Regions from separate parts of the Agaribacillus sp. DX54 genome, predicted to be linked through region 1. Evidence: riboswitches for the same ligand, from Rfam matches in the RefSeq annotation. Region 1 holds a riboswitch; the other holds the start of a gene.
What was found. Region 1 has a riboswitch for cobalamin ahead of AC04NP_RS19170 (hypothetical protein). Riboswitches for the same ligand answer to the same signal wherever they lie in the genome.
Positions count from the first base shown of each region.

Region 2: another riboswitch for cobalamin. It lies ahead of metE (5-methyltetrahydropteroyltriglutamate--homocysteine S-methyltransferase); the one in region 1 lies ahead of AC04NP_RS19170 (hypothetical protein).

Region 1 covers NZ_JBXEQE010000019.1:84,860-92,149, forward strand. Annotated here, with positions in the region: gene AC04NP_RS19155 (cobaltochelatase subunit CobN) at 1-1,537, opposite strand, end outside; gene AC04NP_RS19160 (DUF2149 domain-containing protein) at 1,548-1,889, opposite strand; gene AC04NP_RS19165 (MotA/TolQ/ExbB proton channel family protein) at 1,902-2,480, opposite strand; gene AC04NP_RS19170 (hypothetical protein) at 2,486-3,088, opposite strand; cobalamin riboswitch at 3,221-3,433, opposite strand; gene AC04NP_RS19175 (cobyric acid synthase) at 3,496-4,974, shown strand; gene AC04NP_RS19180 (pyridoxal phosphate-dependent aminotransferase) at 4,967-5,974, shown strand; gene cbiB (adenosylcobinamide-phosphate synthase CbiB) at 5,965-6,909, shown strand; gene AC04NP_RS19190 (AAA family ATPase) at 6,893-7,290, shown strand, end outside.
Region 2 covers NZ_JBXEQE010000036.1:37,831-45,120, reverse strand. Annotated here, with positions in the region: gene AC04NP_RS26080 (gamma-glutamylcyclotransferase) at 377-889, shown strand; partial or broken gene AC04NP_RS26075 (efflux RND transporter permease subunit) at 915-1,172, shown strand; cobalamin riboswitch at 1,309-1,533, shown strand; gene metE (5-methyltetrahydropteroyltriglutamate--homocysteine S-methyltransferase) at 1,720-4,041, shown strand; gene AC04NP_RS26065 (acyl-CoA thioesterase) at 4,379-4,765, shown strand; gene AC04NP_RS26060 (hypothetical protein) at 5,045-5,263, shown strand; gene AC04NP_RS26055 (carbonic anhydrase family protein) at 5,389-6,120, shown strand; gene AC04NP_RS26050 (hypothetical protein) at 6,189-6,788, shown strand.

The DNA.
Region 1 (7,290 bases):
GGGTAAGCAGCACATTGCCATAACGAATGGATGGAATCACGAAGTATTTCTTGTTGTTTTTATCCGTCCAGATCATGATATTATTTTCTTCAGGCTTTCCCCATTGTTGCTCAATCTTATTTTTCAATGAGCTGGACAGCCTTGCATACCACTTCAGGTATAATTCCATGGGGATTAGGGTAGTATTTCCTTTTTCTACAAGCTTATCTATCTCTTTTGGGGCCCAATTACCGATGTTGAGCCCATATTTCGAAACATTTGAAAAAATGCTGTCTTTCGTGAGTGATTGATGGCCGACATGATAACCCTCACTTTTAAGACGTGTGAGTATGGAATGAATACTATTAGGTACTACGTTAAGATAACTTGCGCCTAAGAGTTCCTTCCCAGGCGGATGGCTATAATAAATCAGCGCAATTTCCTTTTTGCTATTGGGTTTATTTTGCAGGACATGTATTTTTTGCACTTTTTTCAGCAGCCGCTTTACCTGAAACACAATGGCATGTTTTGTTTTTCGCTGCATTAGTGAATCCGAAACTTCTCTGCTACTGGTTACAATGGGCTGTACCATTCCCATTTGCTCCGGTATGCTTAAGGAGTTGGTACGTTTATAAATTTTAATCCCCTGGTCGCTCAGCATCCACGCTTCAGCACCTTGGTTCACCTGGATCATATTAATTACCGGAATGCCCAGCTTTTCAAACGTTTCTCGGTTGGCATGTGGATTTGCACCTAACCAGGCCGATTGCGCCAATATTACTTCCGGAATAAGATGCTCGTTTTTGTCGTAAAAAAGTGGTCTGACATCGTCTTTGGTTGGGAATCCGTAGTAGAACAGTACATTGAAGCCATTATCTTCAAATTGCGTTGCGTATTCCTTAATGTGAATTAGTTGCTCCGATAAAAAATCACTTCGCCAAATATTAATGGCAATCCACGGGTTGCCTCTCATATAGGCGTGGTAGTTACTGCGATAAGATTCAAAGTCTGCATATATTTTTTTAGTTTGAATGTTGCACAGCGCAAATTCAGGCATGGGGATCGGAGTTTGCTTAGGAATGTCCAAACCGAGTGTGCGCTGACATTGATCCAACACCATACGTACCAGGTTATCACGCCCTGACTGTTCATAAAATTCGAGGGTTAGTGCATCCTGTTCAATATGCGTATGGCTACCCAGCCCCGCAGCTTCGTCCGAGCCTATCGCCAGCACCTTGGTTCCTGCTTTGGCCAACTGATTTAACAACGGCAGAGCGCTTGCTACTTTCGCAGGGTTGATGATGTCAATGAAAATCAGATGGTTGTCGCGCAACTGGTCATAAGTAAGCTGGTCCAGATCAGCGTAGTAATAGCATTTTACATTGGCCACTACCTTATAACCCTTAAGTACTTCTTTCACATGTTTAGCAGTGCTTTCACCCAGCAAGTGATAGGAATCGGACAATAGCAAAACAATGCTTACTTTGTGATCATCGGCCTGACTGTTAGTATTACTAAGCAGTAAAAAGAGGGCGGTGTAGAGAAGGTTTTTCATCATTTTTGGATTGTTATTTTTCAGGGATATAAATAATTCGTCCGTCCTCCAGTTCATAGGCCGTACCCAATTTCACCCCTTTGCCTGATTCTGTGGTTTCGGTTACCTTCTCTATTTTAATTTCTTTCCCCTTTTTAGTAATGATCTGTAATTCGCCATTAGGCATTGTTTTGGTAATAATTAATTCTGAATCCTGATTGAACAGATCAAGTGTGCTGTATGCCATAAACAGCGCAAAAAAAAGTGCAACGATGAACACCATACTAACATCAAAAAGGTTAGCCATACTGCTTATGGGGTCTGCTTCCGAAGAAAGCTCGTCATCGATAAAGGAATGTCTTCTTGAAATACTCATCTTCTCTTGTGTTTATGCGTTGATTAACTTTTCTTTTCCGTGTTCTGTACGCTCCCAATCCACCAGGCTTCTTTCACACATGCTTTCACATTCAAGGAGATCCTGCCTCATCCATTCTGTTTGCTTGTAATTCATCAGAAAAGCTGTCAGCCCGCAGGCCATACCCACTACGGTGGTGGTGAATGCCGTTACCATATTGGCCGACATAATCATAAGATCACCTTGTGACAATGAAGAAAGCGCTGTTCCCATGGGGATAAGTGTTCCCATGAGGCCAAGTGACGGGCCTGCTTTTATTACCAATCTATTATTGCTCAGGGATTTGATATAGGCTTGATGCCAACTACGGAGTTGATGTAAAAGATCGAATTCTATTGCTTTATAGGTAGAGGAGGGAGATTCGAAGTAAACTTTATGTTGTGCTTTGAACATATTGATTCTCTTAAAGTTATTGCTTCGTCTTTGCCTTAACTCACTCATAAACTTACCTGCTGCCACGGCCTGATGCGCCAATACCAAAAATATTCCAATAATAACCGGGTAGTAAAGCAAATTAGCAATGGCTAATAATGATGATTCTAAAATATTCATACGATTTAAAGTCTTGATTTTTCTTTCAAAACAAATCCTCCGAGCATGAGCATTACCAGCACGCCAAGAAGTATAAAGTTTTGTTGATTAACAATTGAAGAAATAGGAATGGTAGCCATAGGTTTCAGATTTTGCTGAATGCTTATGAGTACAGGCTCTAACACAAAAAATAAGGTAATGATTGTTCCTGCTTTTAGAAAATACTCCCGGACCTTTGTCAACCAAACAGACCATTTTTTAATCAACCAAAACAAAAGGCCAGCCACAGGAATAACCCCCACCCCCACCATTACATTTTGCCATTGCAAAAAAATGAGGGAGCAGCTCATAAAGGTTATCATACTACTGATGAGTGCGCGCTTCCATTTTGAAGGAGGGTTTACTGAGTGAAGCAGGTAATCTAAAACAAGCAGTAAAAACAGTATTAGCTGAATACTACCTTTCAGCTGGCTTTCAAAGAATATACAGGAAAAGGCAACCATTAAAAACACAATGGTGAAAGCCATCCAACCTCTCCTTTTGTCAGAAAGAAATTGCGCAGTGCCAGATGCTCCGTAGAGACTCAGAAAAAGCATTTGAAGACCTATAAGGACTAATTCGGCAGTCATTTCTTATTTCTGTTACTCGCTTTCCGAAATAAGATAGATGCCACATTGTAACGCCCAAACATTATCTGATAAGGATAATGCGATTTACTAGATTGGTACAAAGTATCATTTAGCCTTTATTCCCGAAAGCTTTGATAAAGTCGTGTTCCGGCAGGTCTCCTGGCTCGTCCGGTTTCCGAAGCCTTCCCATCCAAATATGCTGGGACAGTGGCCAATGAATTTCAGAAACATCCTCGAGGGACTAACAGTTGCGGGTACAGCTCCGGATTTTTCTACTGAATCACCGGATTCCCATATTAAGGTTTCCTTATAAAAAGGAAATCCACCAAAACGATGTAAAATTAGCATTTATTTGCAAATTTGAGATTTAATTTAGATAAATAGTTTAAGACAGATATATCCAAAATTTGAGCAGAAGTGAATCAATGGAAAAGATGAGGCCAATCATGATTGTGGGAACCGGATCTGATGTCGGGAAGAGCTGGGTGACTACAGGTATTTGTCGCTGGCTAAAAAAACATGGTTTTGCCCCTGCGCCTTTCAAGGCTCAAAACATGTCACTCAATAGTTTTTCTACGGCAGACGGGTTGGAAATTGGCAGGGCACAGGCGGTACAGGCTGGGGCCTGTCGGCTTGCACCCAGGGTAGAGATGAATCCTGTTTTATTAAAGCCTTCATCCACAAACCAATCTCAGGTTGTACTTTATGGAAAACCGATAGGCAACCAGACCGCCAGGGAGTACTTCTCCAATAACAAAAGCCAACTATTTGAAGAGGCTAAAAAGGCATTTTATACGCTAAACGATACTTATTGTCCCGTTGTGATGGAAGGGGCAGGAAGCATCAGCGAGTTGAACCTGAAGCACAGGGACATCACAAACATGAGAATGGCGCAAGTAGCTAACGCCTGTGTGTACCTTGTAGCTGATATCGATAAAGGCGGGATATTCGGAAGTGTTTATGGCACAATCGCTCTTTTGGAAGAATGGGAAAGAAAATTGATTAAGGGGATAATTGTCAATAAATTCCGAGGTGATATGACGCTTTTTGAAGAAGGAAAAACAATGCTCGATGAGTTGACGGCTACTCCCGTGCTTGGGGTGTTGCCTTATGCTTCGGACATTGTATTGGAAGAAGAAGACTCTGTGGCACTTAAACAAAGGAAAACCGCGGCCCAAAAGGATAAACTTAATGTAGCTATTGTACAACTGCATTATCTGTCAAACTATACGGACTTTCAAGCCATAGAGCAAGAACCGTTGATCAATCTGTATTATACCCGAGATCATGAAGAACTGAAAAAAGCAGATGTGCTCATCATACCAGGCACGAAAAACACCATTGAAGATCTGGTGGCTTTAAAGAAAGACGGGCTAACCGAAACCATCAAAGCGATGTATGGTAAGATTCCTGTTATTGGAATTTGCGGGGGGTATCAAATGATGGGGCAATGGATTAAGGACCCGTACGAAGTAGAAAGCAATAGAGGCAAAGAAGAGGGCCTTGGTTTGTTTGATGTTACCACTACGTTGACCAAAGAAAAAACCACCCTCCAGCAAGACTTTACATTCAAGAAGTATGACACCGCTTGTACTGGTTACGAGATCCACATGGGGGAGACTTCTGTGCCTGCTGGCAAGCATCTAAACATGGTTAATGGAACACCGGAAGGCTACTTTGATGGAGATAAAAGCTGGGGAACGTACTTTCACGGGATATTAGATAATCAAATTGTTGTAAACGAATTGTTGCATTTAAAATACAAGGAAGCCCAGGCCATGGATTATTTGACTTTTAAGGAAGCGCAGTATGAAAAGTTGTCGGACTGGATTGACCAACACCTGGATATGGATACTATCATAGAAAACAGCAAAAACAATGATTAATGGGCATGGGGACGATATTCATCTATATGGGGGAACTATAAAGCACAACTTTAGTTCCAACGTTTATTACAAGGGATGCCCACCTGAGCTACTTGCTGAGATGTCGTCTTATACACATGCCATACAAAGCTATCCCTCTCCTGCTGCCGAAGAACTAAGTGGCGTAGCTGCCGGCAAGTTTGATTTGCCAATGGATCAATGTCTGTTTACCAATGGTGCCACTGAGGCATTTTATCTCATTGCGCACGCATTCTCAAACAAATATGCCGCAATAGTAGCACCCACCTTTTCCGAATATGAAGATGCCTGTAAAATGTATGGATTAAATTGTGAACTGGTAGATAAGGCAGCACTTACACCTATTAATTATGACCTTGTTTTTATTGGCAATCCTAATAACCCGGACGGTAGCATTATCCCTACTATAGAATTAATAAAGCTAATTGAGCAAGCTCCCGATACAACCTTTGTGATAGACGAGGCATACATTGAATTTACTGTTCAACTCGAATCCCTTGCCCCTTTGGTAAAGCGTTTCACTAACCTGATTGTCGTCCGTTCCCTGACCAAAACCTTTTCCATCCCTGGCATCAGGTTGGGTTATGTAACCGCCTCATCAGCTATCATTACGCAACTTCTCACCAAAAAAATGCCCTGGAGTGTCAATGTGTTGGCGATACACGCAGGATTACAATTATTTAAACATTATGATCGCTGGCTATTCAATGTTGAAGAGCTGCTCAACGAGGCACAAGCGTTTATACAGAAGCTTTCGGAGATAGACTGGCTGGAAGTGATACCCAGCCATACTACTTATTTCCTTGTTAAATTAAAAAGAGGTACTGCCGCTGAACTTAAGAACTACCTGGCGGTACAATATGGAATACTGATACGTGATGCCACTAATTTCAAAAAACTTCATGGTGAATACATCCGCCTGTCCACTCAAAGCCATGAAGCACAAAGCGACCTGATAAAAGCATTAAAGCAGTGGAAATAAACAAGGTTTACATACTTCTATTTGCGTTTTTGCTTGACTCGGCCTTTGGCGATCCAAGATGGATGCCGCACCTGATCGTGCTTTTCGGCAATGCTATTGCCAAAGGTGAGCAACGACTCAACAAAGGCAATGGCAGATTTTTGAAAGGGTTGCTATTAGTGATCCTCCTTGTGGTGCTTGCTTATTTGCTACCGGCCCTTCTGTTGGATTGGCTGTATGAAATCAATCCGCTTATTGCCGATATCGTAGCTATTATATTACTCTTTTACTGCCTGGCAAACCGAACGCTTATCAAGGAAGGGAAGGCTGTATTCGATACGTTAAAAAAGAAAGGGGTAGTGGCCGGCAGAAAACGCCTTTCATGGATTGTAGGGAGGGATACTTCAAAGCTCAATGAGCAGCAAATACGAACAGCTACGCTGGAGACGCTCTCCGAGAATTTAAGTGATGGGGTGATTGCGCCCTTGTTTTACTTCTTTCTGTTTGGAGTGCCAGGTGCGGTTGCGTATAAGATGATCAATACCTTCGACTCTATGATCGGGTACAAATCTGACCGGTATAGATCATTTGGAAAGTTTGCCGCCAAGTTGGATGATATTGCCAATTTTATACCTGCCAGGATCACAGCATTTTTGATCTTGATAACAAACCTCAGGTTCAAGGGCTTTCGCTTTGTATTTCATGAAGGGAAGAAGCATGCAAGCCCGAATGCGGGATATCCTGAAGCGGCATTGGCCTACATTTTGAATTGTCAGTTTGGCGGTCCTAATTTTTATTATGGGAAATTGGTGGACAAACCCTATATAGGCAGTAATCCCCGAACAATCAATCATAGTGATTTAACAACAGCAATCTACGTGAATTGGGCCAGTACTATTCTCTTTTGTATGTTGTACGGTTTCATCATTTATTGGGTATATGGAGGCATACATTAAGAAATATATCATTACCGGAGCGCCAGGCACGGGAAAAACCACTTTGATCAATGCCCTGGAAAAGGAATATCCTTGTATGCATGAAGTATCTCGAAAGGTCATTATCTGCGAACAGGAAGGAGTAGGGAATGGAATGCCCTGGGGAGATCTGGATCGATTTGCAGCATTAGTTTATGAAGCTTCGCTACAAGCGCTTGAATTAAGTCCGAATGCCTATTTTACAGATCGTTCCATACTTGATTTAATCGCTTACCTTGAAGTAGAGGGTAAACCGATACCATCACAACTTGTCCGATTTCCTTACAAAGAAAAATTCCGTAAGAAGGTATTTTTCACCCCTACCTGGGAAGATATTTACCATAAGGATGAACAACGATTACA
Region 2 (7,290 bases), on a different contig from region 1:
TGTATCAATGGAATTAAATTTAAGCATATCGGTTAAACAAAAATCAAAATCAATTTGTTTGTTATGAAAGCAAAACATTATTTGATAATAGTAATACTATCATCTACGATAATACTACCATCTTGTTGCCTTTTTTCACTATTTTGTAAAATAGCTGCCTAAATTTAATATCATCATGACAGTTATTATTGCAAACGGACTCAAAAGGACTTTGTTATTGAACATGGAAAGTACATAATATCGACTTTCTATAGAATTTTCAAAATAGCTTTTGTCCGAATGGTTTCCCTGTACCGGAAATTTATTAAAAATATTTCTTACTATTGCTCGATATAGGTATCTTCCAGTAGTTAGATGACTTACAGGTTTCCAGTTCATGATTCGATCATTTACAGAAAAAACACTGAATAAACTTTTGACCGAAGTCAATGAATGCAAGCTTGATAAAAGACCTTTAGATCATGCATTTTTTAAAAAAATAGGGAAATATATTTCAAATTATGAGGTATCGCCCCCCCTTGATGAAAATGTTGAAGACTACCTGGAGTCATTGCTGGAGTGGCCACGTAGAAACCTGTTTACCTATGGAACCCTCATGCCAGGAGAAGCTAATCATAAAATATTGGATCCATGGATAGGGGTTTGGCAAAAAGGATATTCAAAAGGAAATCTTTATAGTATGGGCCGGGGAATGGACTATGGACTTCCTGCTATGAAATGGGAGCCCCAAGGGCAGGATATTCCGGGATATTTGTTTATTTCAAAACAACTCGACTGGCAGGTGCCGGACAATTTTGAAGGAGCCCAGTACCAGAGAATATGGGTGTTGGTAATGGTGGATGACAAAGTACTGTCAGTGGCTAATGCCTACCAGGGATTGATGAAATAGCCCGTTTCTTTTTAGTTTAAAAGGACTCATTGTTGCTGTACTATTTATTCTGATCCTGATCCTGGAGTTCGGTTCATTCAAGAGTTCTTTGATTGTACTTTCGGTAATTCCGCTAGGATTGATTGGTGCTTTGGCGGCCCTCTATATAACCGGTAACCCGCTATCGTTTACGGCTGCTATCGGTTTTATTGCCCTTATTGGCATTGAGATTAAAAACTCGATTTTGCTGGTAGACTTTACAAACCAACTACTTGCAAATGGCGCAGAATTGGCAGAAGCCTTAGTTTAATATTCTGCTGAGCTTGTTTACCATTGCATCACAGCCTGAGTATTTCCAGGGCCAGCCCTGTTGAAGTATTAAAATATGAATAATTAAAATGGATGTCTTATATTTACGCACAAGTTCTTTACTTGATTTCTTAATCAAAATCGATTAAGGTGACCGGTGGAAGCCGGAATTAAAAGGGAATTGTGTGAAAATCACGAGCTGACGCGCAACTGTAATCCTGATCCCGATATTATACCATTGGGATAGTATGCTTTTGTCCACAAGGCCATTTTCTTTTGTGATGTTATCATGGAAGATGAGAAGGCGGGCAACTAGTCAGGAAAGCCAGGAAACCTGCCATCATCGACCTAACTTGTATAGGATTTGACAATTCTTTCGCGATTTGAAGTTTTGATCAAAGAAGACATAATGTTCTGCTTTTCAAATGGGTACAATACAGGCGCCTGACCATTTGCCCTGCATACCTAAAACTTCTTAAAGAATTGTGAAATTGAGCCAAAGGGCTTTTAACTAATTTTTTAATTATTTAAAAGCTTTAAAAATGAAAACACACAATCTTGGCTATCCGAGAATTGGTAGCCGGCGAGAGCTCAAAAAAGCCTGCGAACAATTCTGGGCTGAAAAAATTTCCCTCGATGAACTATTGGAAGCTGGAAAACAAATTCGATTAAAAAACTGGCAGATACAAAGAGATGCCGGCATCGACATCATACCATCGAATGATTTTTCATTTTATGATCAGGTGCTGGATATGTCTTTGATAGTCGGGGCAATACCGGACCGGTATCGTGATCTTTCTGCAAATGGTGATGACAAAGAACTGTACTTCGCCATGGCACGGGGATTTCAACAAGATGGATTGGATATCACTGCGATGGAAATGACCAAATGGTTTGATACCAACTACCATTATATTGTACCGGAATTCAAAAGAGATCAGCACTTCCGACTTTTGTCCACAAAAGCTTTTGATGAGTTTAATGAGGCAAAAGCGCTTGGCATAATTACCAAACCTGTTTTGATAGGCCCGGTTTCCTATTTGTTATTGGGGAAAGAAAAAGAGGAAGGGTTTCACCGGATTGAATTGATCGCTAAACTTCTTCCCGTTTATCTGGAAATCCTGGAAAAACTAAATGATCTGGGCGCAACCTATGTGCAGTTTGATGAGCCTTATCTTGCGATGGATTTGGATGAAAAGGAGAAGCAGGCACTAAAGTATGTTTACGGCGAATTCAACCGGTACTTTCCCCATCTGAACATCATCCTTGCGAGCTATTTCGATGGGCTCAGGGATAATCTCGCGTTGAGTCTTTCCCTGCCTGTACAAGTGCTTCATGTAGATCTGGTGAGGGCTGCTTCGCAATTGGATGATATATTGGACTCAGACCGGTTATCTCCTGACATGACTTTGTCGCTGGGGTTGGTCGATGGAAGAAACATTTGGAAAAATGATTTTGAAAGCGCTATTGAATATGTTCACAAAGCTATCCGGAAAAGGGGAGAAGCATTGGTCATGATTGCTCCTTCATGCTCTTTACTCCACTGCCCCTGTGATTTGGAGCTGGAAACGGATGAAAGTACGGTGATGACAGCAATCAAACCTTGGTTGGCTTTTGCCAAACAAAAACTGCATGAGGTGGTGACTATCAAATCTCTGGCTGCTACTGGCCGGGATTACATTAAGGACCCTGTTTTTATCCGGAATTCAGCCACTATGCAAGAGCGACAGGGATCAACACTCATTCATAATGAGGATGTCAAAAAGCGAAGTCTGGAAGTAGCCATGACAGATGTAAGGAGGCAATCACCATATATCAGGAGAAAAGAACTGCAAAGAAAAACCCTGAGTTTGCCCCAATTCCCAACCACTACCATTGGTTCATTTCCTCAAACCACTGAGGTGCGTCGCCGGAGGTCGAAGTATAAAAAAGGAGAAACCACCCAACAGTCGTATGTCGATTACATGAAAAAAGAAATTGAAACCACCATACGCTGGCAGGAGGAAATTGACCTTGATGTGCTTGTACATGGCGAATTCGAACGCAATGACATGGCTGAGTATTTTGGAGAAAAAATGAATGGGTTTGCTTTTACAAGGTATGGTTGGGTGCAAAGTTACGGATCGAGATGTGTCAAGCCACCCATTATCTATGGCGATGTACAAAGGCCCCGGTCTATGACTGTCGAATGGTCATCATATGCCCAATCTTTAACTGATAAAACTGTCAAAGGAATGCTAACCGGTCCGGTTACTCTCCTGCAATGGTCATTTGTCCGGAACGATCAGCCACGGTCAGAAACCTGTAATCAGATTGCTCTGGCCATTTGCGATGAAGTGCTGGATCTGGAAAGGGCCGGTATTAAAGTAATTCAGGTAGATGAGCCTGCTATCCGGGAAGGTTTGCCATTAAGAAAGTCAGATTGGAACAGCTATTTGAAATGGGCCGTAAAAGCCTTCAGGATCGCCACCAGCGCTGTGAAGGATGAAACCCAGATACATACACACATGTGCTATTCTGAGTTTAACGATATTATTCATAACATTGCCGATATGGATGCTGACGTAATCACCATTGAGTGCTCCCGTTCGCAAATGGAACTTCTGGATGCCTTTGCGGACTTTCATTACCCCAATGAAATCGGGCCGGGGGTTTATGACATACACTCCCCAAGAGTGCCCACACAAGTGGAAATGGTATCCCTTCTGGAAAAAGCGAGGATGGTGATCCCTGCGGATCAACTGTGGGTAAATCCGGACTGCGGTTTAAAAACCCGTCACTGGGACGAAACCAAAAAGGCGCTTATAGCCATGGTGTCAGCAGCCAAACAAATGAGGCAGGAAATCAGTGAGTCGGTGATATGATTGGCATTAATGATAACGGGTCATTTGGCAGATATCGTGTTGGTGGTTTGCTAACCAAATTTTTTCAGCTTTTGGCCATTGGTCCGGCCTCTGTCTGAATCCTGCTAATTATGTGCATGTTCTAAGCTAATAGCTACTCACAACTTTTGCGGCGGAATTGGGTACGTAGATAAAAACTGCCGGGTTGTGAGTAGCCAAAGGCCATCTTTGGATGAATTTATAGCTTAAAACCAAGCATAACGATGGCGCCGGATTAATCCCTAACCCTGTTGCAGTGCTGACTGTATTTAAAGAATTACAAAGTAATTCGTTTTTATGTTATCAGGAAAAATGATAGATGGATATAAAACAAAGAATCAAACAATCAGAAACACGAATATTCAAGGCTGTATTTCCCAACACAACCAATCATTATGATACACTTTTTGGAGGTACTGCGTTGAGTTTAATGGATGAAGTAGCCTTCATTACAGCGACCCGCTTCAGCCGTCAAAGAATAGTTACTGTGAGTAGTGACAAAATAGATTTTACCAAATCCATCCCGACAGGTACTATCATCGAGCTTGTGGGGTATGTAACAGGTGTTGGGACCACCAGCTTAAAAGTCCGGGTTGATATTTTTATTGAACAAATGTACTCTGAGCATAGAGAAAAGGCGATTAGTGGACAATTTACGCTGGTAGCAATAGATCAAAACAAAAAACCAACCAATATTTTAAATTAAAATAAAGATAAGGTAATCCTTGTTGGCAACTATTCAGTTGAATTGGGTTTGCGAGATTGATTTTTTGATCATCCGGACCTGCGAAATTTAATGAATAGTTGTTACAGGTTTAATGTATGCAATAAAGCCACGTGTGCTCAAGTTATGTCACCCTATTTCGCAAAAGATTATGACTTGTTAGAGAGAGGAATAGGCTTATTAGTATAAACACAAGCCAAAAGAGCAACTTAATAGTATTACTTTCGTATTTTATAGTAAAACTACTAAATCATAATACGTATGGTAAGGTTAATCAACAACATCACTCACAAGCTGAAAAAGAATGACCATCTCATCAGGTCACAACCCTCAGTCGCTTCAAATAGATCATCCCTTAAGTTAAGTATTTCAACAGGTAGGTTACATGAAACCGCAACTCCGGTAAGGTGGGTTTTCATGACTCCTGTAAGCTCTAATAGTGGCGCTATATTATTGCGTGAGGATTACGGTACGGTTTAATCAGGACCAGAGAATTGAGATTTACTAATTCCTTTAAAAGCACTGTCCTCCAAATCAAAAAACATTACCTTATACTTATCAGGCGCCAACAAAAAAGAACAATCCAAATGAATAAATCTATGAACATGAAAAACTTAAAACTGCATGATCTCACCATGGTGTTGCCCTTCTTGTTAATTGCATGTCAACAACCGGTCAACGAATCACAACAAGTCGGGGAAGATTTGAGGGTAGTAGAAAGAGTCATGTCTCCGGAAGAGCGCAGTGAATTGACGCCAGCCAGCGTGGTACAACGGTTGCGCGAAGGAAATGAACGTTTCAGAAACGATGACCTCACAAAAAGGGATCATTCCAAACAATTACGTGAGGCGGTCATGGGCCAGTTCCCAAAAGCAATCGTCCTTACCTGCATCGATTCCCGCATACCTGTTGAAGATGTTTTCGATACGGGAATAGGTGACATTTTTGTGGCGAGGGTAGGCGGCAATGTGGTGAATGAGGATATTTTAGGTAGTCTGGAATTTGCCTGCCGGGTATCTGGTGCCAAGTTAGTACTGGTTTTAGGGCACGAGCATTGTGGAACGGTCGTCTCGGCCATTGACCGAGTGGAGCTGGGCAATATGGCTACTATGGTATCCAAAATACAGCCGGCCATTGAAGGAGTCGAATACCAGGGAAAAAGATCTTCCATAAACCCTGAATTTGTAGCGTTAGTGGTGAAAAACAATGTGGAAAATACTGTAGAAGATATCAGAGAGAAAAGCGCTGTTCTTAAGAACATGGAAGAGACCGGAGAAATACAAATCATGGGAGCATATTATGACATGGATGAAGGAAAAGTATTCTTTTCGAACTAACAAGATGTTGGTTCGCCATGCCCCGGAATATGCCCGAAGTGGAAAAGTAAAAATACGGCGACCCTGGTATGAAAACCTATATTTTATCTCTTGGCATAATTTTGAACGGCTTTCATTCTGACTCGGATTGCTCGAATTGGCATAAGGGCAATATCCACCTGGCAGACGAAACCGTTGTCAATGGTGAAATCAGGTATTGTCTTGATCATGATATCGTAATGTTGAAAAATGAAGCGCAAACACTCACCCTAAGTCCTGTGAAAGTGGAGTACTTTGTGATTTTTGATAATAGCCTGAATGAAACCCGGAGTTTTTACACACTTCCTTATAAAGGATTGAACGGGTACATCCGCAAGAAATTTTTTGAACTGCTTTACCATGGAAAAATTTCTTTGCTTAACAGGGAAGAAAAAATGATGATTGCAAACCACCAGAATTTTAACAATCTTTCGGACCCCACCGAATGGGTTTTAGTTGACAAGTACTATGTGTTGGATGAACATGGGGAGGTGACCTATTTTTCCGGGAACACCAAAGATTTGCTTAACCACATGCAGCGTCATGCGAATGCCATATTGACTTTTATCGACGATCATCAGTTGGATACTTCCCGTAGGGAAGACCTGATTGCTGTACTTCAGTACTACAATACCCTTCATAATCATTAGGATAAGTATAAAATGCTAAAGTGTTCTACCGGTCTGCTTTTGAGGCAGACACTGTCAAAGACTTGTGTAATTTTAATTGCTTTGTGTCTTAAATAGCGCAAGCGTCCTGTGGCTTTTGCACAACGTTTTGGACAAAATGCTATGTGTCTCTTTGCGTCTTGGTGTCTTTGTAGTTCACCATTTTTCACCACGGAGGCACTGAGACACAAAGGTTTTCGCCTGTAAAATAAAAATACAAGCACATGCTTAAGTTGTGCAACAGCCACAGAAACTGGAGCCAGTTGTCTGCCCAATTAAAGCATACTTATGATTTCTCCTGGTTTCATACATCAACCTTAAACCTTTAATTTGCTTAAAGTATCAAGTCAAATAAGGATGAAATTTTATTTAAAATTCAAAAAAAATCATATCAATTGACTCTCCCTTTTGAATTTGCTAACTTTGCCGCGCCAATTAGTTGAAAGGGCTCAAAGAATTTGTCTTTTTGACATTAGAAATACCT